Regions from separate parts of the Saccharothrix lopnurensis genome, predicted to be linked through region 3. Evidence: riboswitches for the same ligand, from Rfam matches in the RefSeq annotation. Region 3 holds a riboswitch; each other region holds the start of a gene.
The links. Region 3 has a riboswitch for cobalamin ahead of ACFP3R_RS26900 (putative cobaltochelatase). Riboswitches for the same ligand answer to the same signal wherever they lie in the genome.
Positions count from the first base shown of each region.

Region 1: another riboswitch for cobalamin. It lies ahead of ACFP3R_RS19755 (prenyltransferase/squalene oxidase repeat-containing protein); the one in region 3 lies ahead of ACFP3R_RS26900 (putative cobaltochelatase).
Region 2: another riboswitch for cobalamin. It lies ahead of ACFP3R_RS20850 (ribonucleoside-diphosphate reductase subunit alpha); the one in region 3 lies ahead of ACFP3R_RS26900 (putative cobaltochelatase).
Region 4: another riboswitch for cobalamin. It lies ahead of ACFP3R_RS20865 (hypothetical protein); the one in region 3 lies ahead of ACFP3R_RS26900 (putative cobaltochelatase).

Region 1 covers NZ_JBHSQO010000019.1:27,175-36,508, reverse strand. The annotation lists gene ACFP3R_RS19765 (ECF transporter S component family protein) at 1-725, shown strand, start outside; gene ACFP3R_RS19760 (ABC transporter substrate-binding protein) at 739-1,653, shown strand; gene ACFP3R_RS19755 (prenyltransferase/squalene oxidase repeat-containing protein) at 1,688-2,686, opposite strand; cobalamin riboswitch at 2,744-2,880, opposite strand; gene ACFP3R_RS19750 (SAM-dependent methyltransferase) at 3,141-3,662, opposite strand; gene ACFP3R_RS19745 (superoxide dismutase) at 3,773-4,402, opposite strand; gene ACFP3R_RS19740 (GNAT family N-acetyltransferase) at 4,903-5,385, shown strand; gene ACFP3R_RS19735 (DoxX family protein) at 5,511-6,080, opposite strand; gene ACFP3R_RS19730 (GNAT family N-acetyltransferase) at 6,541-6,690, shown strand; gene ACFP3R_RS19725 (lysyl oxidase family protein) at 6,826-8,091, opposite strand; gene ACFP3R_RS19720 (dihydrofolate reductase family protein) at 8,230-8,796, opposite strand; gene ACFP3R_RS19715 (peptide chain release factor 3) at 8,862-9,334, opposite strand, start outside.
Region 2 covers NZ_JBHSQO010000020.1:126,030-131,920, forward strand. The annotation lists gene ACFP3R_RS20835 (hypothetical protein) at 1-397, shown strand, start outside; partial or broken gene ACFP3R_RS20840 (IS5/IS1182 family transposase) at 534-611, shown strand; gene ACFP3R_RS20845 (glycoside hydrolase family 76 protein) at 1,048-2,598, shown strand; cobalamin riboswitch at 2,819-3,038, shown strand; gene ACFP3R_RS20850 (ribonucleoside-diphosphate reductase subunit alpha) at 3,159-5,891, shown strand, end outside.
Region 3 covers NZ_JBHSQO010000035.1:25,381-34,714, reverse strand. The annotation lists gene ACFP3R_RS26925 (LysE family translocator) at 1-461, opposite strand, end outside; gene ACFP3R_RS26920 (serine protease) at 637-1,359, shown strand; gene ACFP3R_RS26915 (GNAT family N-acetyltransferase) at 1,409-1,870, shown strand; gene ACFP3R_RS26910 (8-amino-7-oxononanoate synthase) at 1,821-3,002, opposite strand; gene ACFP3R_RS26905 (cytochrome P450) at 3,039-4,268, shown strand; cobalamin riboswitch at 4,377-4,514, shown strand; gene ACFP3R_RS26900 (putative cobaltochelatase) at 4,555-6,579, shown strand; gene cobO (cob(I)yrinic acid a,c-diamide adenosyltransferase) at 6,589-7,203, shown strand; gene ACFP3R_RS26890 (cobyrinate a,c-diamide synthase) at 7,197-8,579, shown strand; gene ACFP3R_RS26885 (SAM-dependent methyltransferase) at 8,644-9,334, shown strand, end outside.
Region 4 covers NZ_JBHSQO010000020.1:131,965-136,746, reverse strand. The annotation lists gene ACFP3R_RS20870 (choice-of-anchor P family protein) at 239-1,957, shown strand; gene ACFP3R_RS20865 (hypothetical protein) at 2,008-2,382, opposite strand; cobalamin riboswitch at 2,493-2,615, opposite strand; gene ACFP3R_RS20860 (hypothetical protein) at 2,788-3,303, opposite strand; gene ACFP3R_RS20855 (ribonucleotide-diphosphate reductase subunit beta) at 3,733-4,782, opposite strand, start outside.

The sequences.
Region 1 (9,334 bases), on a different contig from region 3:
CGCAGTCCACGCAGCACGGGCCCGACGCGCCGTTCATCTTCCTGGCCATCCTGCCCGTGATCATCGTCATCGTGCTCGCCGAGCTGTCCGAGGGCGGCATGGACGCCAAGGCCCTCGCCCTGCTCGGCGTGCTGTCCGCGGTCAACGCCGCCCTGCGCCCGCTGGGCGCGGGCGTGGCGGGCATCGAAACGGTGTTCTTCCTGCTCGTGCTCGCCGGACGGGTCTTCGGCGCGGGGTTCGGCTTCGTGCTCGGCTGCACCTCGCTGTTCGCCTCGGCGCTGCTCACCGCCGGGGTCGGGCCGTGGCTGCCGTTCCAGATGCTCTGCTCCGCCTGGATCGGCGCGGGAGCGGGCCTGCTGCCCCGCCGCGTCACCGGCAAGGCGGAGATCGCCGTGCTCGTCGCCTACGGCATCGTGGTGGCCTACGTCTTCGGGTTCCTGATGAACCTGTGGTTCTGGCCGTTCATCACCGGCGCCGAGGTCGACTACCACGACGGCCACATCTCCTACGTGCCCGGCGCGCCCGTGCTGGAGAACCTGCACCGGTTCGCGGTCTTCACCCTGCTCACCTCCACCGCCGGGTGGGACACCGGCCGCGCGATCACCAACACGATCGCGATCCTCGTGCTGGGCCCGGCGGTGCTGGCCACGCTGCGCCGGGCCTCCCGCAAGGGCTCCCACGGGCTGCTGCCCACCTTCGGCGACCTCGGAGCGCCTGGCCGCTGACTACCCTGGGCCGATGCGAATCGTGTCGTTGCTGCCCGCCGCCACGGACATCGTCGCGGAACTGGGACGCGTGGGGGACCTGGTGGGGCGCACCCACGAGTGCGACTGGCCCGCCGAGGTCGCGTCGGTGCCCGTGGTCACCGCGACCGGGCTGGACCCCGATCGGTTGAGCAGCCGGGAGATCTCCGCCGCGGTCGGGGGCCACCGGGGGTCGTCGCTGTACTCGCTGGACTCCGACCTGCTCGCCGAACTCGCCCCGGACGTGGTGCTCACCCAGGACCTGTGCGAGGTGTGCGCGGTGTCCTACCAGCGGGTCACCGACGCCGTGCGCGTCATGGACGTCGGCCCGCGCGTGGTGAGCCTGGAGCCCCGCACGACGGCGGGCGTGCTGGACTGCGTGCGCCGCGTCGGCGGGTTGCTCGGCGTCGACGACACCGAGGAGCGCGTCACCGCGCTGGAGGCCCGCTTGGCCGCGGTCGCGGCGGCGGTGGCCGGGCGGGCGAGGCCGCGCGTGGCGGCGGTCGAGTGGCTGGACCCGGTGTGGCCCGCCGGGCACTGGGTGCCCGAGCAGGTCACCCGTGCGGGTGGTGACCCGCTGCTCGCCGGGGCGGGCGAGCACACCTCCCCGGTCGAGTGGTCCGCCGTGCTCGACGCGCGCCCCGACGTGGTGCTGCTCATGCCGTGCGGCCTGTCCCCGGAGCGGACGCTGTCCGAACTGGACGTGCTGACCGGCCGGCCCGGGTGGTCGGAGCTGCCCGCTGTGCGCACCGGCGAGGTGTGGGTGCTCGACGGTCCCGCCTACTTCAACCGCCCCGGCCCACGCGTCGTGCGCGGCGCGGAAGTACTGGCCCACGTGCTCCACGACGTCGCGGTGGGTGAGCCCGTGAGTCCTGCCGAGGCCCGCCGGGTGACGCTCACGGCGGGGTAGCCGCCACCCGGTCGGGTGGCGGCTACCGGTGACGTCAGGCGCAGGCGAGGACGGGAGCGCCGGATTTGCCGCCGCTGTGCAGGTCGGCCAGCCCGACGTCGGCCAGCCCGAGGACCGCCTGGGCGGTGGCGCGGGTCGCGGTGGCCGGGTCGAAGCCCGTGGCCTGCCAGGCGACGGCGCCGCGCTGCTCGACCGGGCCGGCGCAGTCGACCTGGAGGGACTTGAGGAACTGCTTGGCCTTGCGGGCGGCGGCGTCGCGGCCGCCGGCCTTGAGCGCCTGGCGGGCCAGGCCGGTGCTGTTGGCGTTGGGCGGGTTGGTGCCCACGCCGAAGCCGCCGTTGGTGTGCTGCACGCCCACCAGCCAGGACAGGCCCTGCTGCGCCTTGCCCGGCCGGCCCACGGCCCGGAGCGCCTGGGTGGCCATCGCGGTGGAGTCCACATCGCTCACGCACGGCGTGGCCGCCGGGTCCAGCGGGAAGCCGCCGTCCGGGCACTGGGTGCCGACCAGGAAGTCCACCGCCGGGACGGGCGCGCCGGCGGAGGTGCGGTCCAGCGCCAGCAGGGCCAGGGACTGGCTGAAGGCGTTGCTGTAGTCGCCGAACGCCGAGTTGTCGGAGAACCGGCCGGACGGGGTGAGCAGCGCCAGCAGCCCGGCGTGCAGGTCCACCCCGCCGAACGAGGCCGGGTTCGCCCCCGCGACCTGGGCGGCGAGCAGCAGCTTGGCGTGCGCGCCCACGTACGCCTCCCCGCCATCACCGACGTACCCGCTGGTGACGGTGGGTTGGGACAACCAGGCGATCGCGCGATCTGCGTGGTCATCGGCGGTGCGGGCCGCGGCGAACGCGAACACCCCGTCGATCGTCAGGCCCGCGTCGGGGTGGAGCACGCCGCCGAAGTCGACCTCGAAGCGCTCGCCGTCGACCATCTGGCGGGCCAGCCACCCGGCGGCGGCGTCCGCCCGGTTGTGCGTCGCCGGTACGGCGGAGGCGGTGGACGGGACGAGCAGCGACAGGCCGCACAGCAGTGCGAGCACAGCAAGAACACGACGTCTCATGGACGATGAACCCTTTCCCGCGAGCCACGACAGGAGTTGGTGCGCCGCGCGGAGCGGGTAATCGGGCTCGCCAACCCTTTGGAGGGGTGGCACACCGTTGCGGGTCAGCGCCGGATTCACACCGGACTTCCCCCGCACCGCGCGTATTCGGTTGACCCGCCCAGCCTGTCACCCCCGGCTCGCGGGTCAATCGGCCATCCGGCGCTTCGGAATGGCGAACGCGGTGCGCGGGAACGACTTCCGCGCACCGCGCGGTCACACCTCGACGGTCCTGGAGGCGACGACCGCCCGTCGCCGGGCCAGGCGGTAGGTGCGGCGGATACCCGCCTCCGCGCAGCGGCGGCGACCAGCTCGTCCTCGCCCGGCGCGGCGACGGGGTCGCCGGGGTGGTCCACGGCCGGCCCGCACCGGTCGAGCCGCCGGACACCCCGTTCTACGCCGACGTGTTCGGCGCGGTCGACCGGCCCGCCGGGCGGCGCAGCAGGTAGCTGTCCATGATCCACCCCTTGGCGGCACGGGCCCGTTCGCGCGCTTCGATGATCCGGTCGGCAACCTCGGGCAGCGGTCCGGCGATCAGGATCTCGTCGGGCGTGCCGACGCAGGCTCCCCAGTGGACGGTCACCCCGGGCTCGTCGACGAACCCGGGGAACGCGTCGCGGGAGTCGAGCACCACCAGGACGTCGTCCACGCACTCCGGCCAGCCCCGCGCCGGCCGGCGGCCGGTGGTGATCCGCACCGCGACCGAGACCTGGTCGACCGTGGTGCGGTGGCGCGCGGCCAGGGCCGAGATGATGCTGATGCCCGGCACGACCCGCACGTCGAACCCGGTGGTGCCGCGCGCGAGGACGTCGTCCACCACGGCGATGACGCTGTCGTAGAGCGCCGGATCGCCCCACACCAGGAACGCGCCGGTCTCACCGGACCCCGGGTGCTCGGCGATCAGCCGCTCGCACACGTCCGCGCGCCGCGACCGCGTCCAGAGCCGTGCCCCCGCCTCTTGCGAGAGGCAGGGGCACGGTGGCAGTGCGTGGTCTGTCGGAGCACCCACTGCCGGTCTTCGGAGGGCTACTTCGACGGCGCGACCAGCCCGGAGCCGCCGGCGCGGGCGGCGTCGAAGCGGCGGGTCACGTCGGCCCAGTTGACCAGCGACCACAGCTTCTGCACGTAGTCGGGGCGCACGTTGCGGTACTGGAGGTAGTAGGCGTGCTCCCAGGCGTCGAACACCAGCACCGGGGTGGTGTTCATGCCGACGTTGCCGTGGTGGTCGTAGACCTGCTCCACGACCAAGCGCCCGGACAACGGCTCCCAGGCCAGCACGCCCCAGCCCGAGCCCTGCACCAGCGTGGTGGCGGCGGAGAGCTGCTTGGCGAAGGCGTCGAACGAGCCGAAGTGCTCGTCGATGGCCGCCCGCAGCTCGCCGTCGGGGCGGTCGCCGCCGTCGGGGCTCAGGTTGTCCCAGAACATCGTGTGCAGGACGTGCCCGGACAGGTTGAACGCGAAGGTCTTCTCCAGGCCGACGATGCCCGAGAAGTCCTCCTTCTCCCGCGTCTCCGCCAACCGTTCGAGGCTGTCGTTGGCGCCCTTGACGTAGGCGGCGTGGTGCTTGCTGTGGTGCAGCTCCAGGATCTCGCCCGTGATCGCGGGCTCCAGCGCCGCGTAGTCGTAGGGCAGGTCCGGCAGCACGTACTGGCTCATCAGCTCTCCGGGAACTCCGTGGTGGGTTGTTGCCACTATCTAGCAAGAACAACTTTGTGGCAACTCGGCCACGTGCCGAACCCGGGTGATGGCGACCGGACCCCGGTCCACCCACACGGCTATGAGGTTCGCCGAACGGTTGACGGACAACGGAATCCCGCCCTCGGCGGAATCGATCGGCGGCTCGACGCCCTGATGGAGAACGTCTTCTCCACGTTCAAGGTCGAACTGGTCCAGCGACGGTCCTGGCGCACCCGCGACGAGGCCGAGAACGACACCGCTCGGCACACCGCCCGGACCGAACCGGCTACCATCCCGGCGGCACCGGCCGCAGCCAGGCAACAGCTGCCTCGGGTCGTCGGGGAAGCTCGGTGGCCGGCACGGAGTGCTTCGCGGCAGGTCGCACGCGTATCCGGTGGTGGCCACGAGACGGGGCCGTCGTGGTTCCCGGGTCGGGCGACGACTCCCGGGTTCCCGCTCTCAGCGAAAGGCGCACTCCCATGGACATCCGTCCACTGCGTACCGAGGATCTCCCCGCGGTTCTCGACCTGACGATCGATGTCTTCAGGCCGTTCTACGAGGACTCCTTCCGCCCGGTCGTCGGTGATCCCGTGTTCATGAACCGGCACGGGGACTGGAAGGAGGACTACCGACGCCACCTCAGCGCCGTGCACGATCCGGAGCACGGCAGGTTCGCCGCCGTCGCACGGGTCGATGAGCAGGTGGCGGGCTACATCGGTTGGATCACCCAGGATGCCGAGCGGCACGGAGAGGTCGACATCCTCGCGGTGGCAGCACGACACAGGCGCCTCGGGGTGGGGCAGGCGTTGGTCGAGCACGCGGTGACGCACATGAGGGCTGCCGGGATGGCCGTGGTCTCCATCGGAACCGGCGGGGACGACTTCCACTCTCCCGCGCGCGCGTTGTACGAGTCGCTCGGTTTCACGCCGTTCCCGAACGTCAACTACACGAAGGCACTCTGAGCAACGGGGTGGGCCGGTGTCGCAGGCTCCGGCCCACCCCGTTGCTCTCGCCATTCCGGTGAAACCAACCGATCACGCCGCCCCGCCGGGGAGCGCCCCACTCACCCCACGTGCGAAAGACGGGGCTAGCGGAAGATGACCAGCACCCCGGTGGCCACGACCACGGCGAGCGCGAACCCGGCCAGGCCGTAGCGCACGGGATCGCGCTGGAGGCGGCGGCCGAGCCCGAACGTCGAGTCGACGGCGAACCGGCCCGACCCGGCGAACAGGACGGCGAGGATCATCGATGCCTGCATCACGTCCACTGCGATGTTGCGCCCGGGGTTGGGCAGCAGCGGCGCGCCCCACTTGAGCACGAGCAGGTTGATGGCCATCCCGAGCAGCGCGGCGGCGCCGAGCGGGGTGAACAGGCCGAGCAGGATCAGCACGCCCCCGCCGAACTCGGTCAGGCCGGACACCCAGGACAGCAGCATCGTGGGTCCGTGGAACCCCCATCCGCTGTCACCGGGGGCGTCGAGCTGGCGGGCGAACCCCTCCAGGCCGGGGCCGCCGAAGGCGCCGAAGAGCTTCTCCGCCCCCTTGCCGATGAAGATCACACCGAGGACGACGCGCAGGATGAGCAGGCCCAGGTCTGTCCCGAGCGTGGACTTGGCGGTGGACAGGGGACCGGGTTCGGTCAGCGAGGGTTCAGACACGATCGGTTAACTTAGGCTAAGCTAACTTGCCTGTCTACTACAGCCCAGAGTAACCGATTTGCCTGTTTTGCATCACTTTCCGTAACCGCTGTTGGCCGGGAGGTTCCCGTGCTGATCACGGCGTCCGGCCTGCCCACCCGAGGAAGTCGACCCCGGCGGGCGCGGCGACCCACCGGCTCGGCGGGTGCAGTCCTGGATCGCACCGGCCCCATGACCGAGTTCCGCGCCTCGGCGGTGAACGACGTGCCCGATCACCGGCACCGCGTGGTGCCGGCCGTCACGATCCGCGAGGCCCGTGAAGACGACTGGCCCCGGATCTGGCCGATCATCCACGACGTCATCACCGGGCAGCGGGCTCTTCCCTACGACCCCGACATGAGCGAGGTCGACGCGAGGCGGACCTGGCTGCTGGGCGCGCCGGCGAGGGTTCGCGGCGGTCCAGTTCAACGCCGTCGTCGAGGTGAACACGGCCGCGGTCCACCTGTACGAGAGCCTCGGGTTCGTCACCCTCGGCACCGCCCCCGGAGCGTTCCGCCACCCCACCCTGGGGCACGTCGGCCTGCGCGTCATGTGGCTGGACCTGCGACGCCCGGGAGGCGCGACCGGCTGATCCGAACTCCGCCGCGGCACGACCACCGCCACCCACGGGCCTTCCGGTCACCGCCGCACCCGAACGATCGCCGCCGCGACCCACCCGCGGGAGCCGTCCTCGACCGACTGAGCACCTCGCCGGCCACGTCGGTGTTCAGCAGGGCACGGCGGGGCTCCCCAGCGCCGCTGTCGGCGTGCCGGTGGCGAGGCCCGTCAGCGTGATGGGCACGCGCACGCAGTTGTCGCCCTCGTCGAGTTCGCGCAGCCTGTTCGCGGGGTCGATGCGGGTGACGAGGGCATACGTGCCGTCCGTCAGGTCGCCCACCTCGATCATCTGGTCGGGCAGCGCCCACCAGTACTCGTCGGCCCAACCCCGGGAGATGCCGTTCTTGAACGCGTCGACGCCGGGTGGCGAGTTCGGTTCGGGGTCCAGGCAGCGGGGTGCCGGGTAGGTCTGCGGCGCGTTGCCCTTCCGGTCCCACCACACCAGCTCGGTGTCGGCCATGCAGAAGCCGTTCTTCCTCCCGGTGGCGGCGGGGGCGGTTCCGGTCGGCCGACCGGCGGCGTCCACGGCCCACAGCTCGGAGACGGAGAAGTCCGCGAAGTGGTAGTGCGAGTGGATCGGGTGGTAGTGCATGGCGCCCACGGACGGGACGTCGGTGAAGGTGCCGTCGGAGCGGTGGACGCGCTGGGCGCCGGGCACCTCGTGCGGCCGCTGCCCGGCGGGCGTGCCGTAGCGGACGTCCACCGGACCGTCACCGGTGTTGGCCATGGCCTGGCCGAACCGCAGGCACCGGCGCGCGCCCTGCTCCTCGACCTCGCTGCGGAAGCACGACGAGCCCGGCTCGGCCTCGTCGCCGAAGAACGGCGGTGGTGTGTCGAAGGTCGCGAAGCGCTGCGGCAACGCCTCCAGGTCGGGCAGCAGGTCACGCGGCACGGGGTCGACGCGGGAGTCCTCGTTCTCCACCCGGCCCTCGTAGCGCACGAGGCGGGACGCCAGCTCGGGCACGAACGGGTTCGGGAAGACGTAGACGGTGTAGCGGGCGGTGGTCTTGGGCAGCCACACGGAGCGCGACGTGCCGATCTGCGCGTCGGCCAAGGCGACCCGGCTGCCACCCCGGTAGACGGCGAAGCCCACGCTGTCGTCGGGGGTGGCGCCGACCGTGCGGATCGCCAGCTCGACCCCGCCCGACCGGTCCCGCAGCCGCTCGGGCAGCCGCACCGCGACCTCCACCCGGTCGCACCCCACCGGTCGGCACTCCGGCACGTCCCGCACCCGCGGGTCGTCCAGGGCCACCCGGCCGCGCCAGGACTCCGACCGGTTCGAGTCGACCACCACCCCCGGACCGAGCACCACCGCGGGGGCCGCGGCGGTCACGAGCAACACCGGCACCACTGCGAGCAGACGCGCACCTCTCATGCCGACCAGCGTCCCGCGATGACGCGCCGCCCGTCAGTCCTGACCCCCGATCGGCTGATCCGCCGATCGGGGGCATCGTCGGCGTGGGCGGATGTTCCTGATCAGGGGAGCCCGCCGGTGGCCGGTCGTCGGCGTCCGCTAGTCCCGGACGGTCTTGTAGCGCAGGAGGACCGCGCCCGAGCCGAAGGTGCGGTTCTCCACGAGTTCCAGCTTCACCCAGCTGTTCAGCGACGGGAGGAACGGTGTGCCGCCGCCGATCGCGACCGGGGTGATCAGCACGTGGAACTCGTCCACGAGGCCGGCTTGGACCAGCGGTGCGGCGAGCGTGGCGCCGCCCACCTCCATCAGGCCGTCGGTCTCGGCCTTGAGCCTCCTGGCGGTCTCGACCACGTCACCCCGTTCCAGCCTGGAGTTCCACTCGACCGATTCCAGGGTCCGGGAGAAGACCGCTTTCGGCATCGCGAGCCACAGCCGGGCGTACTCGGCCTCCACCGGGGGCACGTCGGGCGCCTGCTCGGCGGTCGGCCAGTGGGCCGACATCAGCTCGTACAGCCTGCGCCCGTACAGCGACAGCGCGACCCGGCCGGTCCGGTCGTTCCAGTACCGGTGCAGCTCGTCGTCCGGCGTGCTCCAGTCGAGGCCGCCGTTCGCGTCGGCGGTGTAGCCGTCCAGCGAGACGTTCATGCCGTAGGTCAACAATCCCATGGTGGTACAGACTGCCGGAAGGCGAGCGGCTCATCGCACCGCCACACCGGCCCGACGTGCCGGGGTCAGTCGGTGCCCGCGACGAGCGGTTCGAGGACGACCTCGGGGTGCAGGCGGCGCAGCACGGCCAGGGCGGTGGAGTCGGTGAACAGGGCCAGGTGGGTGCCGTCGGCGCGGGTGACCACCTCGTGGCCGCGGCTGTCGAGCACGCCGCGGTGGTCGAGGTCGGGCAGGCGGCGCACGACGGTGTAGGGCAGCCGCTCCAGGCGCACCGGGGACTTGAACTCGGCGTCGAGGCGGTGGGTGGCGACCTCGAACTGCATCGGGCCGACGGCGGCGAAGACCGGTGTGCCGTCACCGCGCCGGTCCGAGCGCAGGACCTGGACCACGCCCTCGGACGCCAGCTGCTCGATGCCCCGGCGGAACTGCTTGGCACGGCTCAGGTCCGCCGGGCGGGCCACGGCGAAGTGCGCGGGCGCGAAGCTGGGCAGGCCGGGGAAGCGCACGGGCGGCCGGCCGGCGAACAGGGTGTCGCCCA
Region 2 (5,891 bases), on a different contig from region 3:
CGGACTCACCTCGATCGCGCTGACCTCGTCACGCGCCGACACCGGCATCGCCCGGTCGCTCGGCGGCCGGGCCGGTTCGGTCGTGACGGGCCTGGCGGCGGTGGGCGAGCTGCTGGCCGACAAGCACCCGTCCACCCCGTCGCGCCTCGGCCTGCCCGGCCTGCTGCCCCGGCTGGTGCTGGGCGCCACGGCCGGGGCCGGGCTGGCGCGCCGCGAGGGCCGGTCGGTCGTGCCCGCCGCGGTCGCGGCGGCGGTGGCCGCGGCGGCGTGGTCCGTGCTCGGCAACCGCCTGCGGGCGCGCCTGGGCGACGGGTTCGGCTCCGACCTGCCGGGCGCGCTGGCCGAGGACGCCGCCGCCTTCGGGCTCGCCTGGTTCGGCGGCCGGCGCGGGCGCTGACGCCGGCCCGGCCAGGGAGGTGACCACCTTGCCGGGGTTGACGGTGCCGCACGGGTCGAGCGCCCGCGTGGTCGAGGGCTGAGGGATGTCACGTGATCCAGTGATCGGTCGCCGGGCTGGATCGGGGGTCATGATGCTGGTGCGGGTGGCGGTCGAGCAAGGCGGGGACGCGATCGCGGACGGGCGCCACGGCAGGCAGTGGCGCCTGGACCTGACGGCCACCGGTGGACGCCTGCGGCCGGCACATCGGTGGGCCATGGGTCTGGACAGGGCACGCGGTGAAGAACCGACCGCCCCGCCCTCGTTCGGGTGAAACCACCCCGCAGACGACAACACGGCCTTCACGACCGGCATCGTGGGTGCGGACCCGATCCCAGGTATCGGGTTGATCATGTGGACCACAGGTCCGGCGCTGGTGCCACCGCCAACTCCACCACGTCCGCTGTCCCGGTGGCGTCCCAGCGGACGACGACCCCACATCCGGTGGTTCGCCTACCGATCGGGTCGCCGCCCGGCCAACGATCCAGTCGGGACCTGACACAAATCTGTCCGGTCGGCCGTGTTGACGCTTCGTCGCGGACGATCCTAGCCTCGGTGTGAGAGCGTTCTCACGCTTGTCCCGGCCGCCCATCCCCTGCTTGGGAGGTCCCATGCTGAGCACCGTTGTCCAGGCGTCCCTGCTGCTGTCGCTCGTGGTCGTCCCCGCCGCACCGACCACCGCCCCACCGGAACCGGCCGCCGTGCCGCCGCCGGTGGTCACGGTCTGCGACAGCTACTGCGACGACCGGGACCCCGCGCTGCCGCCCGGCGCGCACCGGTCCCGGACCCGACCGTCGACGACGGCCGCGCCGCCCGCCGCCCTCGCCCCGGTCTGCAACACCCACTGCGACGGGCGCGATCCCGCGCTCTCGGCCGGGGAACGGGTCGCCCAGTCCGCGCCCGCCGGAACCCGCCGGGTCGCGCTGCACTTCGACAGCACCGAGACCATGGGCTGGGCGGTGATCAGCGGCGGCGGTCAAGGCGACTCGGTCTGGCTGGACCGCTCCTACGACGCCGGGGGAACGTGGCAGCCGAAGGTCGGCTCGACCACGACCCCGGCGGGTTACGGCGGCTGGCGCACGCTCATGCACAACGTGGACGACTGGGCCGGGCTGCGCGTCGGGCTGCTGCGCGCCTGCGGCCAGCCCGCCGGGTCGTCGACCATCGCCTGCACGAGCTGGTACCGCACCACGTGGAACGCCTGGGACCGCCGCACCGCCGCGGCCACCGCCCTGATGCAGCGGTACAACCCGGACACCGGCCTGTTCGACACCACGGGCTGGTGGAACTCCGCCAACGCGCTCAACGCGATCATCGACAACGCGCGGGTGAGCGGCATGGGTTCCTACCGCTACGCCATCGCCCGCACCTTCGACCTCAACCGCACCGCCTGGGACGGCAACTTCATCAACGAGTACAACGACGACGTCGCGTGGTGGGGGCTGACGTGGATCGCCGCCTACGACCTCACCGGCGACCGCCGCTACCTCGACACCGCCCGCACCGGCGCCGACCACATCCACCGCTACTGGGACCAGACCTGCGGCGGCGGCATCTGGTGGACCTCCAGCCGGACCTACAAGAACGCCATCGCCAACTCGCTGTACGTCCAGCTCAACGCCGCCCTGCACAACCGGTTGCCCGGTGACACCACCTACGTGCAGCGCGCCCGGAACGGCTGGCAGTGGTTCGAGGGCACCGGGATGATCACCAGCTCGAACCTGGTCAACGACGGCCTCGTCACCTCGACGTGCCGCAACAACGGCCAGACGCCGTGGAGCTACAACCAGGGCGTGCCGCTGGCCGCGCTGACCGAACTGCACCGCGCCACCGGCGACCAGGCGTACCTCACGCGGGCGCGGGCGTTGGCCAACGCCTCGACCACCAGTTCCGCGCTCAACCCGGGTGGGATCGTGTTCGACAACGGCGGCGGCGGTGACGTCCCGTCCTTCAAGGGCGCCTTCGTGCGCGGACTCGGTCAGCTGAACCGGGCGCTGCCGGACCGCCCGTACACCGCCTACCTCACCCGGCAGGCGGACACGGCCCACGCGCGCGACCGGTCCAGCAGCGACTCCTACGACCAGCCGTGGGCCGGGCCGTTCCAGCGCAGCGACGCGGCGCGCCAGCACAGCGCGGTGGACCTGATGAACGCCGCCGGCTGACCGGTTGGCCGGACGACGTCCGGAGCAGTCCCGGGAGCCGTTCACCGGACCGGTGCACCAGCGGTAACCAGGGACGCCATCCGCACGACCGCCGCCGACCGCACTCCGCGACACCGGCCCCCCGCACCCCGGGCGAGCACGGCGGCACGCACGACCTGCGGAGTGATCTTCGCGACCCTCGCTCATGTGGGGTCGGGTTGCGGGACGATCTACAACATGTAGTGTTCCCGCCGTCGATGGTTCCGACGCCCTTCCCGAAGGGCGGAGGAGGCAAGAGGGAACCCGGTGCGAATCCGGGACTGCCCCGCAGCGGTGAGTGGGAACGACCGCCGTCAACGAAGCACTGCGCGTCTCGCGTGGGAAGCGACGGCCAGTAGGTCCGGTCCTTTCGGGGTCGGGTGCCCGCGAGTCCGAAGACCTGCCGTCGGTGCGCGCGCCGGCCGGCGTGCGCGTGTCCGGGGCCTCGTGGGCGGGCCGACGCGGATCGGCGCGCCGTCGTGCGCGCGTCTGCGGCACCTCCCGCGTGCTCCGGGCCGTTCGAGGCTCGCGAGGAGAGGGCTGTGCCGACCACAACCACGAGCACCACCGCGCAGGTGCGGGTGATCCGCCGCGACGGCGGTGCCTCGGCGTTCGACGCCACCAGGATCGCGGTGGCGATGACCAGGGCGTTCCTGGCCGCGGAGGGTGACGCCGCCGCGTCGTCGTCCCGGCTGCACCCCCTGGTGGAAGATCTGACCGCGCAGGTGGGGGCCGCGCTGCTCAAGCACGCCCGTCCCGACACCGCGCTGCACGTTGAACAGATCCAGGACCAGGTCGAACTGGTCCTGATGCGCGGCGGCCACCACAAGGTGGCCCGCGCCTACGTGCTCTACCGCGAGAAGCGGGCCAAGGCGCGCGAAGTCGTGCCCTCAGCGCCGGAGTTCCGCGTCAAGGGCCCGGACGGGGAACTCGTCCCGCTGGACTGGGACCGCGTCGGGGTCGTGGTCGGCGAGGCGTGCGCGGACCTGGCGGACACCTCGCCGGAGGCCGTGCTGGCCGAGGTGCGGCGCACCCTGTACGACGGCATCACGGTCGACGAGCTGTCCGTGGCGCTGGTGATGGCCGCGCGGACGCTGGTGGAGACCGAGCCGAACTACTCCTACGTCGCCGCGCGGCTGCTGCTGGACCGGTTGCGGCGCGAGGCGCTGACCCGCGTCGCCGGCCGCCCGGTGGAGGGCGCCGGCGGGCGGACGTCCTACGTGGACCACTTCCCGGCGTACGTGCGGCTGGGCGTCGAGCTGGACCGCCTCGACCCCGAGCTGGCGAACTTCGACGTCGAGCGCCTGGCCGCCGCGATCCGGCCCGAGCGCGACGCGAAGTTCGACTTCCCCGGGATGCAGACGCTCTACGACCGCTACCTGCTGCACGACCACGGCACCCGTTACGAGCTGCCGCAGGCGTTCTTCATGCGGGTGGCGATGGGCCTGGCCCTGCGCGAGGACGACCGGGAAGCCCGCGCGATCGAGTTCTACGAGCTGCTGTCGAGCTTCGACTTCATGGCCTCGACGCCGACGCTGTTCAACTCCGGCACCACCCGGCCGCAGCTCTCGTCGTGCTTCCTCACCACCGTGGACGACGACCTGGACGGCATCTTCCGGGGTTACCGGAACAACGCGCTGCTGGCGAAGTTCTCCGGCGGCCTGGGCAACGACTGGACCCCGGTGCGCGGCATGGGCGCCCACATCAGGGGCACCAACGGCGAGTCCCAGGGCGTGGTGCCGTTCCTGAAGATCGCCAACGACACGGCGGTGGCGGTCAACCAGGGCGGCAAGCGCAAGGGCGCGGCCTGCGCCTACCTGGAGACCTGGCACGTCGACGTCGAGGAGTTCCTCGACCTGCGCAAGAACACCGGCGACGACCGCCGCCGCACGCACGACATGAACACCGCGAACTGGGTGCCCGACGAGTTCCTGCGCCGCGTCGAGGCCGACGCCGACTGGACGTTGTTCTCCCCCGACGAGGTGCCGGACCTGCACGACCTCTACGGTCGCGCGTTCGCGCGGCGCTACCGCGCCTACGAGGAGGCCGCCGACCGGGGCGAGATGCGGGTGGTCAAGCGGGTGCGCGCGGTGGACCTGTGGCGGCGGATGCTGACCGTGCTGTTCGAGACCGGCCACCCGTGGATCACCTTCAAGGACCCGTGCAACCTGCGCTCGCCGCAGCAGCACGTCGGCGTGGTGCACTCGTCGAACCTGTGCACCGAGATCACCCTGAACACCTCGGCCGACGAGGTCGCGGTGTGCAACCTGGGTTCGGTGAACCTGGCCAACCACGTCACCGCCGCCGGTGTGGACGCGGCCCGGTTGGAGCGCACCGTCACCACGGCCGTGCGCATGTTGGACAACGTGATCGACATCAACTTCTACACGATCCCCGAGGCCCGCCGGTCCAACCTGCGGCACCGCCCGATCGGCCTGGGCCTGATGGGGTTCACCGATGCCCTGTTCGTCCAGCGCCTGGTCCCGGGCTCGCCGGGAGCGGTGGAGTTCGCCGACCGCAGCACGGAGGCGATCAGCTACCACGCCCTGTCCGCCTCGGCCGACCTGGCGCGCGAGCGCGGCAGCTACGAGTCGTTCGAGGGTTCGCTGTGGAGCCGGGGAATCCTGCCCATCGACTCCGTCGCCCTGCTGGCCGAGGCCCGCGACGGCGACCTGGACGTGGACACCTCCACCACGCTGGACTGGGACGCATTGAGGGAGAAGGTGCGCGGCGGGATGCGCAACTCCAACACCACGGCCATCGCCCCCACCGCCACGATCTCCACCATCTGCGGCGTCGGCCAGTCGATCGAGCCGCTGTTCCGCAACCTGTACGTGAAGTCGAACATGTCCGGCGACTTCACCGTCCTCAACCGGCACCTGGTCGCCGACCTCAAGGCGCTCGGCCTGTGGGACGAGGCCATGGTGGCGGACCTGAAGTACTTCGACGGCTCACTGGCCCCGGTCGACCGGGTGCCCGACGAGCTGAAGGCCCTGTACGCCACCGCGTTCGAGGTCTCCTCCGAGTGGCTGGTCGAGGCCGGGTCGCGCCGCCAGAAGTGGCTCGACCAGGCCCAGTCGCTCAACCTCTACCTCGCCGCCCCGAACGGCCGCAAGCTCGACGCGGTGTACCGGCTGGCCTGGCGCAAGGGGCTGAAGACCACCTACTACCTGCGCTCCACGGCGGCGACCAGCGTGGAGAAGTCCACCCTGCGCGGCACCGACGGGAAGCTCAACGCCGTGCAGCCCGTCGCGCCGGCGGCCTGCTCCGTCACC
Region 3 (9,334 bases):
AGGAACACCGCGGCGAGCAGGGTGAGCTGGGGCGCGGGGTCGCCCGAGCCGATGAACTGCGGCAGGAACGCCAGCGAGAACAGCAGCATCTTCGGGTTGGTGATGTTGGTCAGGAACCCCTGCCGGAACGGTCGGGGCGCGACCGCCGACTCCCCCTCGGACGTGGGCCGCAGCAGGCCGCGCGTGATCGACACGGCCAGGTAGAGCAGGTAGGCGGCGCCGATCCAGCGCAGCGCGGTCAGCGCCGCCGGGTAGCGGGCGATCACCGCGCCGACGCCCGAGATCACCAGCGCGACCTGGAGGAGCGCCGCGGTGTGGATGCCCGCGAGCGCCAGCAGGCCGGCGCGCGTCCCGGCCCGCACCGAGGTGCGCAGCAGCAGGAAGGCGTCCACGCCCGGGGTCAGGACCACCACCGCGCAGGCGATGAGGAACGCGGGCAGTTGGGTGAGATCCAGGTGCATGGAACCTCCCTCATGTTCCGGACAGATGCTCGTGATCTGTCTCACTGGCCGTGGAATCTTCGGTATCAGGGGATTCTAACAACAGATTTTCCGGTTCCCATACCCGGATAGGGAAGTCGTGCGCGCTCCGCTACGGTCTGTGCCCGTTCATCCACGTGACGTAGGGGAGTGGTCCATGCGCATCAGCGCGCCGGTGTTCGCCGTGCTCGTCCTGCTCTTCTCCGGGCTCCCCGCGGCCGCGGTCGTCGGCGGCCGGGAGGCCCCGCCCGCGCCGTGGGTGGTGGCCCTGTTCGACCAGGCGGGCAACTTCTTCTGCGGCGGGGCGCTGATCGCGCCGGACAAGGTCGTCACCGCCGCCCACTGCACGGTCGAGCGCTCCGCCGTGGGCCGGCGCGACCGGCGGGCGGAGGAGCTGACCGCCGTCGCGGGCCGGGCCGACCTGGACAGTCGGGCGGGTCGCGGCAGCCGGGTCGCGGCGATCTGGCGGCACCCCGACTTCACCGCGGTCACCGCGGGCGACGACGTGGCGACCCTGACCCTGGTCGACCCGCTGCCCTACCAGCCGGTCCGGGTCGCCGAGCCCGGCACCGGGCCCGCCGTGGTCCGCGGCTGGGGCCGCACCGGCGAGCTGCGGCCGCCTAGCCGCGTCCTGCGCGAGGTCGACGTGCCGATCCGCGCGGACGCCGAGTGCGCGGACCTGGTGCGGGGCTACCGACCGGGCGCGATGCTGTGCGCGGGCTACCCCGAGGGCGGCAAGGACGCGTGCGAGGGCGATTCGGGCGGTCCGCTCACCGCGGCCGGCGAACTCGTCGGCGTGGTGTCCTTCGGCCACGGCTGCGCCCGCGCCGACCACCCCGGTGTCTACACCGCCCTGGCCCGGTACCGGGAGTGGCTCTGATGCGGGGTCGGTGCCGGTCGTGGCGCTGATGCTGTGGTACCACGGTGCCGTGCGCTCACCCCAGTACCCGGCGACCCTGCGTCGCCGGTGGTCGGCCGACCTGACGCCGGACCAGCTCTACCGCCTGCTCAAGCTGCGCTGCGACGTGTTCGTGGTGGAGCAGAAGGCCGTGTACCAGGACCTGGACGGCCGCGACCTGGAGCCGGGCACCCGACACCTGTGGCTGGAGGCCGACGGCTCACCGGAGCCGGTGGCCTACCTGAGGCTGCTGGAGGAGCCCGGCGGCGGGTTCCGCATCGGCCGGGTCTGCACGGCCCGCGCCGCCCGCGGCCGCGGCTACAGCCGCCGGCTGGTGGACGCGGCGCTGGCCGAGGTGGGCCGGGCCGACTGCGTGCTGGACGCGCAGACCTACGTGGTCGACTTCTACGCCTCGTTCGGCTTCGAGCCGCAGGGCGCGGAGTTCACGGACGAGGACGGGATACCGCACCGGCGGATGCGCCGGTCTCCGTGATCACCCGCACGGCCCGCTCGACGTCGGCCCCGGTGAGGTCGGCGCGGGCGGTCAGCCGCAGCCGGGAGACGCCGTCCGGCACCGAGGGCGGCCGGAAGCAGCCCACGGACACGCCCCGGGCCCGGCACTCCTCGGCCCAGCCGAACGCCGCCTCGGGCGAGGGCGCCCGCACCGACACCACCGCCGCGGTCGGCGTGCTGACCGACAGCCCCGCCTCGCGCAGCCGGAACGCCAGGTCCTGGGCCACGTCCAGGGCCCGCGCGGGCCGGTCCGGCTCCTCGCGCAGCACCTTCAGCGCGGTCAGCGCCGCCGCCGCGCCGGACGGGGCCAGGCCGGTGTCGAAGATGAACGTGCGCGCGGTGTCCACCAGGTGCTTGACCACCCGGCTCGGCCCGAGCACCGCCCCGCCCTGCGCGCCCAGCGACTTCGACAGCGTCAGCGTGGTCACCACGTCCGGCGCCTTGGCCAGGCCCGCCGCGTGCACCGCGCCGCGCCCGCCCTCGCCGAGCACGCCCAGGCCGTGCGCGTCGTCCACGACCAGGGCCGAGTCGTGCTCGCGGCAGGCCGCCAGCAGCTCGGCCAGCGGCGCGAGGTCGCCGTCCACGGAGAACACCGAGTCGGTCACCACCAGCGCCCGCCGCTTGCCGCGGGTGGCCAGCGCGTGGGCGACCTGCGGCACGTCGCAGTGCCCGGCGACCACCACGTCGGCCTTGGACAGCCGCGTGCCGTCGATCAGCGAGGCGTGGATGTGCTGGTCGGCGACGATCGCGGTGCCCGGTCCGGACAGCGCGGCCAGCGCGCCGAGGTTGGCCAGGTAGCCGGAGGAGAACACCAGGGCCGACTGGGCGCCGCAGAAGTTCGCCAGCTCGTACTCCAGCTCGGTGTGCAGCTCGGTGGACCCGGTGACCAGGCGGGACCCGGTGGACCCCGCGCCCCAGCGCAGCGCGGCCGCGGCCGCCGCCCCGGTGACCCGCTTGTCGCGGGCCAGGCCCAGGTAGTCGTTCGAGGCCAGGTCGAGGTCCGCGGATTCGGCGGGGCGGGGCCGGACGCGGCGCGCGAGGCCGGCCTTGGCGCGGGCCCCGGCGCGCGTGTCGATCCAGTCGAACACCGACTCACCTGTGCGCACACTCACGCCGGCAGTGTCGCACCCGGCGGCTACCGTGCCGGCGTGGACCTCTTCCAGCCCGGACCGGCCGACCTGCGGTCGCTGCGCGAGCGGGCGCCGGTGCACCGGGACGGGCGCACCGGGCTGTGGTTGGTCAGCCGGTACGACGACGTGCGCGCGGTGCTGGCCGACCCGCGCCGGTTCCGCCCGGACAACGCGCTGACCGCGGTGGTCCCGATCCCCGGCCCGGTGCTGCGGGAGCTGGCCCGCGCCGGGTTCTCGCTGCCGCCGACGCTGGCCAACAACGGGACCCCGACCCACGCCGCCCTGCGCCGGCTGGTCGCCCGCTTCCTCACGCCCGCGCGGGTGGCGGCGGCGGGGCCGCGGATCGCGGAGCTGACCGCGGCGCGGCTGGCCGGGCTGACCGGGGTGGTGGACCTGCACCCGGCGCTGGCCCGCGACCTGCCGGCGGTGGTGCTGCTGGAGGTGCTGGGCATCCGCGACGTGGACGTGGCCGCGCTGAAGGCGTGGAGCACCGCGTCGCTGGAGCTGTTCTGGGGCGACGTCTCGCCGGCGCGGCAGCGGGAGCTGGCCGGGCCGGCCGCCGCGTTCCACCGGTGGCTGACCGGGCGCATCGAGGTCGCCGACCCGCGCGGCGACGACCTGTTCGGCGCGCTGCGGGCCCGGGGCGTGCCGCTGCGGGAGGCGGCCGGGCTGTGCTACTTCCTGCTGATCGCGGGCCAGGAGACGACGACGCAGCTGCTGTGCGCGGCGTTCCACGCGGTGCTGCGGCACGGCGACCTGTGGTCGCGGCTGCCCGAACCCGGCCTGGCGGCCGCGTGCGTCGAGGAGGTGCTGCGCCGGGAACCACCGGTCACCACCTGGCGGCGGGTCGCGGCCGAGCCGGTCGTGCTGTCCGGCGTCGAGGTCCCGGCGGGCGCGCCGCTGCTGCTGATGCTCGCGGGCGCGGGCTCGGACCCCGGCGCGTTCGAGGACCCCGAGCGGTTCTGCCCCGGTCGCCCGAACGCCCGCGCGCACCTGGCGTTCGGCCACGGCAGGCACTTCTGCCTCGGCGCGGGCCTGGCCCGGCTGGAGGCGGAGGTGGTGCTGCGGGAGACCGCGCTGCGGTTCCCGCGCCTGCGGCTGGCCTCGGCGGACCCGCCGCCGGTGCTGGGCCTGCTGTCGTTCCGGGCGCCGCTGACCGTCGAGGTGGACCTGGGGGACCGGGACGGGCCCGCCGGCGAGGCGGCCGCCCGGCGGCTCGTGGCCCCGGGCGGGGTCGGCCGGCGGTAGCGCGTCGACAGCGCGTCGACGTCCCGGGACGCCTCCACCGGCCTGGTCCGCGGCGGTGCCGGGGGCGTGCGGCCGGTCCCGGTGTGATCGCGCTCGCGTCCCCGGGGCTTGGAGCCGCCGGCCGCAGGTGCGACGATGCCGGGGCTGTAGGGGTGCGCGAGGAAGCCGGTGCGAATCCGGCGCGGTCCCGCCACTGTGACCGGTTCACCCCGGGAGCCAGGAACTCGCCCCCCGACGTCATCGCTACCGGACCCGGGCGTGGACACCCGAGGAAGGACACCGCCGCATGGGCGCGCGTTTCCCCTTTTCCGCCGTCGTCGGACAGGACGACCTCCGCACGGCGCTGCTGCTCAACGCCGTGCACCCCGGTATCGGCGGGGTGCTCGTCCGAGGTGAGAAGGGCACCGCGAAGTCGACCGCGGTCCGCGCGCTGGCCGCGCTGCTGCCCGGCCTGGACGTGGTGCCGGGCTGCCGGTTCGGCTGCGACCCGGCGGTGGCGACCGACTGCCCGGACGGACCGCACGCGGCGGGGTCCGAGCGGCGGCCCGCGCGGCTGGTCGAACTGCCGGTCGGCGCGACCGAGGACCGGCTGATCGGCTCGCTGGACCTGGAGCGCGCCCTCACCGAGGGCGTGCGCGCCTACCAGCCGGGCCTGCTGGCCGCCGCCCACCGGGGCGTGCTGTACGTGGACGAGGTCAACCTGCTGCACGACCACCTCGTGGACCTGCTGCTCGACGCCGCCGCCATGGGCCGCGCGCACGTGGAGCGCGAGGGCGTGTCCGTGTCGCACGCCGCGTCGTTCCTGCTGGTGGGCACCATGAACCCGGAGGAGGGCGAGCTGCGCCCGCAGCTGCTGGACCGGTTCGGCCTGACGGTCACCGTCCGGGCCGCCCGGGACGTGCCCACGCGCACCGAGGTGGTCCGGCGGCGGCTGGCCTACGAGGCGGACCAGGACGGGTTCGCCGCGCGCTGGGCCGAGCAGGACGCCGCGCTGGCCGCGCGGATCGTCGGGGCCCGCGCCCGGCTGGCGGCGGTCGTGCTGCCGGACGCCGAGCTGCGCCGCATCTCCGCGATCTGCGCCGCGTTCGAGGTGGACGGGATGCGCGCGGACCTCGTGGTCGCCCGCACCGCGACCGCGCACGCCGCCTGGCGCGGCGCCGACGAGGTGGCGGAGGAGGACGTGGAGGCGGCCGTGCGGCTCGCCCTGCCGCACCGCAAGCGCCGCGACCCGTTCGACGAGCCGGGGCTGGAGGAGGAGCAGCTGGACGACGCACTCCGGCAGGGCGAGGAGGCCGCCCGGGAGCCGGACGGGCCCGACGGCGGCCCCCAGGACGGCCCTGACGGCGATCCCGACGACGAGGGACCCGACGACGGCGGCGGCGGCCCCGGCGGCGGTCCGGGGGACGACGTGCCCGACGGTGATGGTGCGGAGCTGCCGGGTCGCCCGCCCGAGCAGCCCGCCGGGAACGGCGGCGGCCCCTCCGCCGAGCGCACGCACACCCCCGCCCCCGCCTTCCGCGCCCGCCTGCTCCAGGTGCCCGGCGTCGGCGACGGCGCGCCCGGCAAGCGCTCCCGGGCCCGCGCCCGCACCGGCCGCGTGGTCCGACCCTCCACAGTGGACGGATCGGGTCTGCACCTGCTCGGCACGCTCGCCGCGGCCGCGCCCCACCAGGCCGCCCGGGGCCGCGGCGGTCCCGGCCTGGAGCTGCGCGGATCGGACCTGCGCCGGTCGGTGCGCGAGGGCCGGGAGGGCAACCTCGTGCTGTTCGTGGTCGACACCTCCGGGTCGATGGCCGCGCGGCAGCGGATGTCCGCGGTCAGCGGCGCGGTGGTCTCCCTGCTGCGCGACGCCTACCAGCGGCGCGACAAGGTCGGCGTGGTGACGTTCCGGGGCCGGGAGGCCACCGTCGCCCTGCCGCCGACCCACTCGGTGGACGCCGCGGCGGCCCGGCTGCGCGCCCTGCGCACCGGCGGCCGCACCCCGCTGGCCGACGGCCTGCTGCGCGCCCGGCGCGTGCTGGGGACCGAGCGCGTGCGCGACCCGCGCCGCCGCGCGCTGCTGGTGCTGCTGACCGACGGGCGCGCGACCGCCTCCGGCACGGGCGGCGACCCGCTGCGCGACGCCCTGCGCGCCGCGGGCCTGCTGGCCGCCGACCGGGTGGCCGCGGTGGTCGTGGACTGCGAGCACGGCCCGATCAGGCTCGGCCTGGCCGGGCGGGTGGCGGGCGCGCTGGACGCCGCGTGCCTGCGCCTCGAAGAGCTGTCCGCCGACCAGGTCGCCGGCGTGGTCCGCGCCGCCCGAGCCGCGTAGGAGCCGAAGATGCCCCAAGGCCAACCGTCCGCCGTGCCCGTCGACGGGCTCACCACCCGGCAGCGCCGCAACCGGCCCCTGGTCGTCCTGCACACCGGGGAGATGAAGGGCAAGTCCACCGCCGCCTTCGGCCTCGCCCTGCGCGGGTGGAACCAGGGCTGGTCCATCGGTGTCTTCCAGTTCGTCAAGTCCGCCAAGTGGAAGGTCGGCGAGGAGTCGGCCTTCCGCGCCCTGGGCCGCCTGCACGAGCAGACCGGCGAGGGCGGCCCCGTCGAGTGGCACAAGATGGGCGAGGGCTGGTCCTGGTCCCGCAAGCAGGGCACCGAGGACGACCACGCCGCCGCCGCGCGGGAGGGCTGGCAGGAGATCGCCCGCCGGATCCGGGACGGGCGGCACGGGCTGTACGTGCTCGACGAGTTCACCTACCCGGTGCACTGGGGCTGGGTGGACGTGGCCGAGGTGGTCGAGACCCTCCGCGACCGGCCCGGCCACCAGCACGTCGTCATCACCGGCAGGCACGCGCCCGCCGCGCTGGTCGAGGCCGCCGACCTGGTGGTGGAGATGACCAAGGTCAAGCACCCGATGGACGCGGGGCAGAAGGGCCAGAAGGGGATCGAGTGGTGAACCGGCTGGTGGTCGCCGCCCCCGCCTCCGGCAGCGGCAAGACCACCGTGGCCACCGGCCTGATGGCGGCGCTGCGCCGGGCGGGCGACCGGGTGGCCCCGTTCAAGGTCGGCCCCGACTACATCGACCCCGGCTACCACGCGGTGGCCACCGGCCGGCCGGGCCGCAACCTCGACCCGGTCATGGTCGGCGAGCACCGGGTGCCCGCCCTGTTCGCGCACGGCGCGCGCGGCTGCGACCTGGCCGTGGTCGAGGGCGTGATGGGCCTGTTCGACGGGCGGGTGGACACCGAGGGCCTGGGGTCCACCGCGCACGTCGCCAAGCTGCTGTCCGCGCCCGTGCTGTTCGTGGTCGACGCCCGGGGCCAGAGCCGCAGCCTGGCCGCCCTGCTGCACGGCTTCCGCGGCTACGACCCGACCGTGCGGCTGGGTGGCGTGGTGCTCAACCAGGTCGGCTCCCCGCGCCACGAGCAGGTGCTGCGCGGCGCCTGCGCCGAGGTCGGCCTGGAGGTGCTGGGCGCGCTGCCGCGCGACGACCGGTTCCGGCTGCCCTCCCGCCACCTCGGCCTGGTCACCGCCGCCGAGCACGGCCCGGCGGCGGTCGAGGCGGTGGAGGCCATCGCGGACTCCGTGGCCCGGCACGTCGACCTGGACGGGGTGCGCCGGCTCGCCGCCGAGGCCCCCGCGGTGACCGCGACCGCCTGGGACCCCCGGGAGGAGGCGGGCCCGGCTCACGCCCACGGCTCACCGGTGATCGCGGTCGCGGGCGGCGCGGCGTTCACCTTCGGCTACGCCGAGCACGTCGAGCTGCTGGCGGCGGCGGGGGCGGAGGTGGTCGTGCTCGACCCGCTGCGCGACGAGGCCCTGCCCGCGGGCACGGCGGGCCTGGTGCTGCCCGGCGGGTTCCCCGAGCAGCACGCGGCCGAGCTGAGCGCCAACGAGCGGCTGCGCGAGGACGTCACCCGGCTGGCCCGCGCCGGCGCGCCCGTGCACGCCGAGTGCGGCGGCCTGCTGTACCTGGCCAAGTCCCTCGACGGCGCGCCGATGTGCGGGGTGCTCGACGCGGACGGCGCGATGACGCCCCGGCTCACCCTGGGCTACCGCGACGCGGTCGCGCCGCACGACTCGGTGCTCGCCCGGCCGGGCGCCCGGATCACCGGCCACGAGTTCCACCGCACCGCGCTGAGCGTCCCGCACGGCGCGAAACCCGCCTGGCGGTGGCGCGGGCACGACCTGCGCCCGGTGGCCGAGGGGTTCGTGCTCGGCGGCGTGCACGCGTCGTACCTGCACACCCACCCGGCGTCCGCGCCGGGGGCCGTGGCGCGCTTCGTGCGGGCCTGCGCGGCCGGGGCGGCACCCGTTGAGGCCACTCGATAGTGGAACCCCCGAACGCGGTACGGTCCATGCCCACCAGCCGAACGCGTCATGGGGAGCAGTGGTGATGACTGGTCGGGTCTCCTTCGTGGGCGCCGGTCCCGGCGCCGCCGATCTGATCACCGTGCGCGGCGCCAGGCGGATAGCCGAGGCGGACGTGGTGCTCTGGGCGCCCGCCGTGGTCGAGGCCGAGTGCGTGCGCGAGCACGCCCGCCCCGACGCCGAGCTGGTCGACTTCTCCCGGGTGCCCGAGCCCGAGGTGGTGGAGCTGTACCGCCGCGCCGCGGCGGGCCGGCTCAGGGTGGTGCGCCTGCACGCGGGCGACCCGGCGCTGTGGGGCGGGCTCAACGAGCAGCGGGACGTCTGCCGGCGGCTCGGCCTCGACACCGAGGTGGTGCCCGGCGTGTCCCAGGTCTCCGCGGCGGCCGCGTCGGTCGGCCGCGAGCTGACCGCGTCGGACGTGGCGCAGTCGCTGGTGCTGGTCGGCCCCGAGACCGCCGAGCACGTCGAGGCGTTCGCCGCGCACGGCACCACGATGGCGATCTCCGCGTCCGGCGCGCGGGCCGGCCAGGTGGTCGAGCGGCTGCGCGCCGGCGGCTACCCCGACGACACGCCCGTCGTGGTCGCCTACAAGGTGTCCCTGCCGGACGAGACGGTCGTGCGGACCACGGTCGGCGGGCTGGAGGCGTGCGTCAAGGAGCACAAGCTCTACCGCACCACGCTGCTCCTGGTCGGCAAGGTGCTCGCGCCGCCCGCGC
Region 4 (4,782 bases), on a different contig from region 3:
CGGGAGGACCTGATGACGAGTCCGTCCGCGAAGCCCACACCACCGGCGACCTCCGACCGCACCAGGGCCCCAAGCCCAACAGCGGTCACCCAGGTGGTCGACCCACACCGAACCTGGGGCGATCAGGTGAGCACACGCGGCCAAGTGGGTGCCGACCCACTCCCCGCGCTAATGCACTCCCGTACGGCAACGACGGAACCGGTGCTCGACGTTCCGCCCCGACCAAGGGAGTTCATCGGTGACCACCTCATCACCCACCCACCACCGGCGCAGGCTGCTGCCGGCCATCACCGCGGCACTGACGGCCGTGCCGTTGTCGGTTGCCCTCGCCGCCGTCCACCCCGTCACCGCGACGGCGGAGCCCGGTGTGCCGCAGGCGCCGGTGGTGGTGTTCGCGGAGGACTTCGAGAACGGTCAGGGCACCACGCCCGCCCTGCTCACCGCCTACACCGGCTTACCCCCGGTCAACCAGACCTACGACGCCGACCCCGCCTGGCTGACCGCCTGCAACGGCTGGCTCGCCTCGCTCCAGCAGTCCACCACGCCACCACCCGGCAGCGGTTGCGGCAGCGGCGACTGGCAGGCGGTCCGGACCATGGCCGGAGCCCTGGGGCAGTGGGCGGGCGGCGACCCGGGCGCCAACCACGCCGTCACCGCCTACACCGCGGGCAACCCGGGCGCGGGCAAGGTGCAGTTGGCCACGGAGCAGCCCATCCCGCTGGCGGCGCCCGACCGGTTCCTGACCTTCTCGGTGGACGCGGCCGAGCGGAACTGCTTCGCCAACCACGCGCTGTTCGAGTTCTACCTGGTCGACGGGGCCACCGCGATCCCCACCTTCACCACCCCGATCGAGCCCTGCGCCAACCCCTCGACCGTCATCGGCGGCACCGCCGTGGGCACCTACACCAGCGACCGGCCCGTGCTGTTCGGCGGCTCGTCGGTGGGGGTGCGGCTGGTCAACGCCCAGGCCAGCGGCACCGGCAACGACGCCGCGTTCGACAACGTCCGCGTCCTCGACGTCACCCCGCAGCTGGACGTCGCCTACGGCCCCTCCCCGGTCGAGGTCGGGCAGACGTCCACCCTGGTCCTCACCGTCACCAACACCGCCGAGCTGGCGGTCAAGGACGGGTGGGCGTTCACCGCCGACCTGCCGACGGGCCTGACCGCCACCGCCCAGCCCACCACCGACTGCGCCGACGCCACCACCTCCACCGCGGCCGGCGCGGTCACCGCCACCGGCGGCCTGGCCACCGGTCAGGTCTCGTGCACGATCTCCGTTCCGGTCACCGCCGCCCGCGCCGGCACCTACACCACCTGCGCCGCCGACGTCACCGCCCGGGTCGGCCTCAACGCGCCGGGGTGCGCCTCGGTGCGCTTCACCCCGCCGGTGCTGGTGTTCGACGCCCACGCCCACGGCGGCAGGCTGACCGCACCGCTGGTCGGCGTCGGCCCCCTCGCGCCGTCCGACCTGAGCTGCACCACCCAGCCCGGCCTCGACGTGGACCAGCTGCTCGGCGCGGGCCTGCCGGGGATCGGCTCGCTGGGCGTCGTCGACACCGAGGCGCGCGGCGTGGTCGACGGCGACGGCGAGCGCACCGCCACCGCGCACGCCCGCACCGCCGGCGTCTCCCTGCTGGGCGGCCTGGTCACCGCCGACGAGATCCGCGCCAGGGCCGCCGCCGACGAGGACGCCACCGGCGCGGTCACCACCGCGGGCGGCGTCGAGCTGGTCAACCTGCGCGTCAACGGCGTGCCCGTGGTCAACCCCGCGGTCGACCTGACCATCACCATCCCGCTCGTCGCCACGGTCGTGGTCAACGAGCAGCGGTCCCTGGCGGGTGGCGCCGGCATCGCCGTCAACGCCCTGCGCGTCCGCCTGCTCACCGGCACCGAACTCGTGATCAGCCACGCGAGGGTCACCCTGACCCGTCCCGGCGCCCCCTGCCCGACCAGCTGATGCCGCCGGGTGGGGCGGCGGACACCACCGCCCCACCCCGGTGTCGTCGTTCAGGTCGTGCGCGGTGGGGTGCGCGCGTTCGGCGGTGTCACCACCCTGTCCCGGAGCGAGGCCGGTGGTGGCGCGACACCGGGGCCGCCGCCGCTGATCCAGTCGATCACCTCGCGCAGTGCCCTGTCGTCGAGGACCCGCCCCAGCCACAGGGGTTTGGCGCCGGCGGCGCGGGCGGCGGGCGAGGGGTGGACGACCAGCAGGTTGGAGTGCGCGCAGGCGTCGAGGCAGTCGGACAGGCGGACCTCGGCGGTGCCGTCGAGCGCTTCGCGCAGCACGCGCACCTGCCCGTCGTGGTCGACCTGCGGGTGCTTGCGGGTGGTGCCGCAGCAGCACCCCCGGCAGACGGTGACGCGCGGGCGGTCCTCAGGCACGGTCCACCGCCCGCGCGATGGGCAGTGGTGGTTTTGACGACGTCAGGCGCATGGTGGAGCCGCCCTCTCTCGGGGAGATCCGCCCCGGTGGGTGAGGAGGCGACGGCGTGAGTCTCCTGACTCCCGGATCGACGCTCGTCCCGGCCTTCCCACCCCGGGTGGGGCGGTGGCCGCGGCGGGATCTGCTCCCCGGTCACAGTGGCGGGACCGTGCCGGAATGTCACCGGCTTCCTCGTCCGCCGTCGCCTGTGGTCGTCCGGATTGTGGCAACGAACCACCCGCGGTCCGCGCCGAGGTGACCGGTCTCACCAGAGTCGTCCGGGCCCGACGCGTCCGGGCCGCGGTCGGCGCGCACCCCGGCGGTGGTGGCGGGGCGGACCACCCGCCACCACCGCCGGGGGCGGGTCAGATCAGGTAGGTGGAGATGTCGCCGCAGGTGAGGGGGCCTGGTTCGGGGACGGGGGTGATGGCGGTGTGGCAGACCTGGACGGTGACGCGGTCGATGGGCACCGGGGTCGGGGTCGGGACGAGCGGGACGGTGAGCACGAACTCGAACTTGGACGCGCCGGTGGTGCTCTGGCGTTCGGTGTCGACCACGGTGCGGCCGTGGTAGGCGGTGAACACGGCCACCGCGACGGTGCGGGTGGGCGGGGCGCAGGGGGTGGTGTCGCGCAGCGCCACCTCGCCGGTGACCTTGACCGCGGTGACCGGCGAGGGCGACGGGTCCGGCTGCGCGTTGCGCCAGGCCAGTTGGCCCGCGGTGTGGCTGCTCAGGCAGCGGTCGGTGTGCTCGGCCTTGAACGCCACCGACGCCGCGGCGGGGTCGGCGCCCGCGCCGCCGGTGAGGGTGAGGGTGGTCGCGGCGACCGCGAACGACGCGGCGACAGCCCGGCCGAGCCGGGGTAACAGGGGTGACTTCATTCGAGCGGACTCCTTTGTCCTCGCTTCGACTCTTCACCGGTACGCGCCCGCCGGCGGTCCCGGAGGAGGAGGTGCGTCGTGCGGTCGACGCGGACCGGCGGGCTTCGCGGCGTCGCCCCCTGCCGCGGCCGGCCACCACCGCCGGTGCGGTGCGGTTCGGCCTCGACGGGGACGAGCGCGCCGGGACTGCGCGACCCATCTCCGCCTCCTGCGGAACGCGGTGGGCTGAGGAAATGGTTACCGGTGGTGCTCGACCGTGGCAATCCGGCAGCGGAATGCAATTGCGGAGTTCGCCGGGCCCGTGTCGTGGCGAGGCGGGATCGGCGACGCGCCCGAAGGCGGCAACCGCCGCCCGGGGACACGATCGGGTGGATCAGCGCCGGCGCGGGGGAGGGGCCGGGTCGCGCACCACGCGACCCGGCCGGTGGCTCAGTCCCAGTCGAGCGTGGAACCCGAGGCGTACTCGGTGACGCGGGTCTCGAAGAAGTTCTTCTCCTTCTTCAGGTCGATGGCCTCCGACATCCACGGGAACGGGTTGTCGGTGGGGCCGAAGACGGGCGCGAGACCGAGTTGGGCGCAGCGGCGGTTGGTGATGAAGCGCATGTACTGCTCGCACTGGTCGGCGTTGAGCCCGAGCAGGCCGTTCGGCATGGTGTCGCGGCTGTAGGCGATCTCCAGCTCGCACGCCTCGCCGAGCATGGTGCGGATCTCGGCCTGGAACGCCTCGGTCCACAGCCCCGGGTTCTCGATCTTGATCTGGTTGATCGCGTCGATGCCGAAGTTCAGGTGGATGGACTCGTCGCGCAGGATGTACTGGTACTGCTCGGCGACGCCGACCATCTTGTTGCGCCGCCCGAAGGACAGGATCTGCGCGAAGCCGGTGTAGAACCACATGCCCTCGAACACGACGTAGAACGCGATGAGGTCGCGCAGGAACGCCCGGTCGGTCTCGGGCGTGCCGGTGCGGAACGCGGGGTCCTCCAGGTGCCGGGTGTACCGGAGCGCCCAGGCGGCCTTGTCGGTGATGGAGGGCACCTCGCGGTACATGTTGAACAGCTCGCCCTCGTCCAGGCCGAGGGATTCGCAGACGTACTGGAAGGTGTGGGTGTGCACGGCCTCCTCGAACGCCTGGCGCAGCAGGTACTGGCGGCACTCGGGGTTGGTGAGGTTCCGGTAGACGGCGAGCACGACGTTGTTGGCCACCAGGGACTCGGAGGTGGCGAAGAAGCCGAGGTTGCGCTTGATGGTGTGGCGCTCGTCGTCGGTGAGGCCGGTGGGGGAGCGCCACAGGGCGATGTCGGCCTGCATGGACACCTCGGTGGGCATCCAGTGGTTGGCGCAGCCGGCGAGGTACTTCTCCCACGCCCAGTGGTACTTCAGGGGCAGGAGCTGGTTGACGTCGGCGCGGGCGTTGATCATCGCCTTGTCGTCGACCCGGACGCGACCGCCGTCGCGGTCGATCGAGCCGAGGCCGGTGGT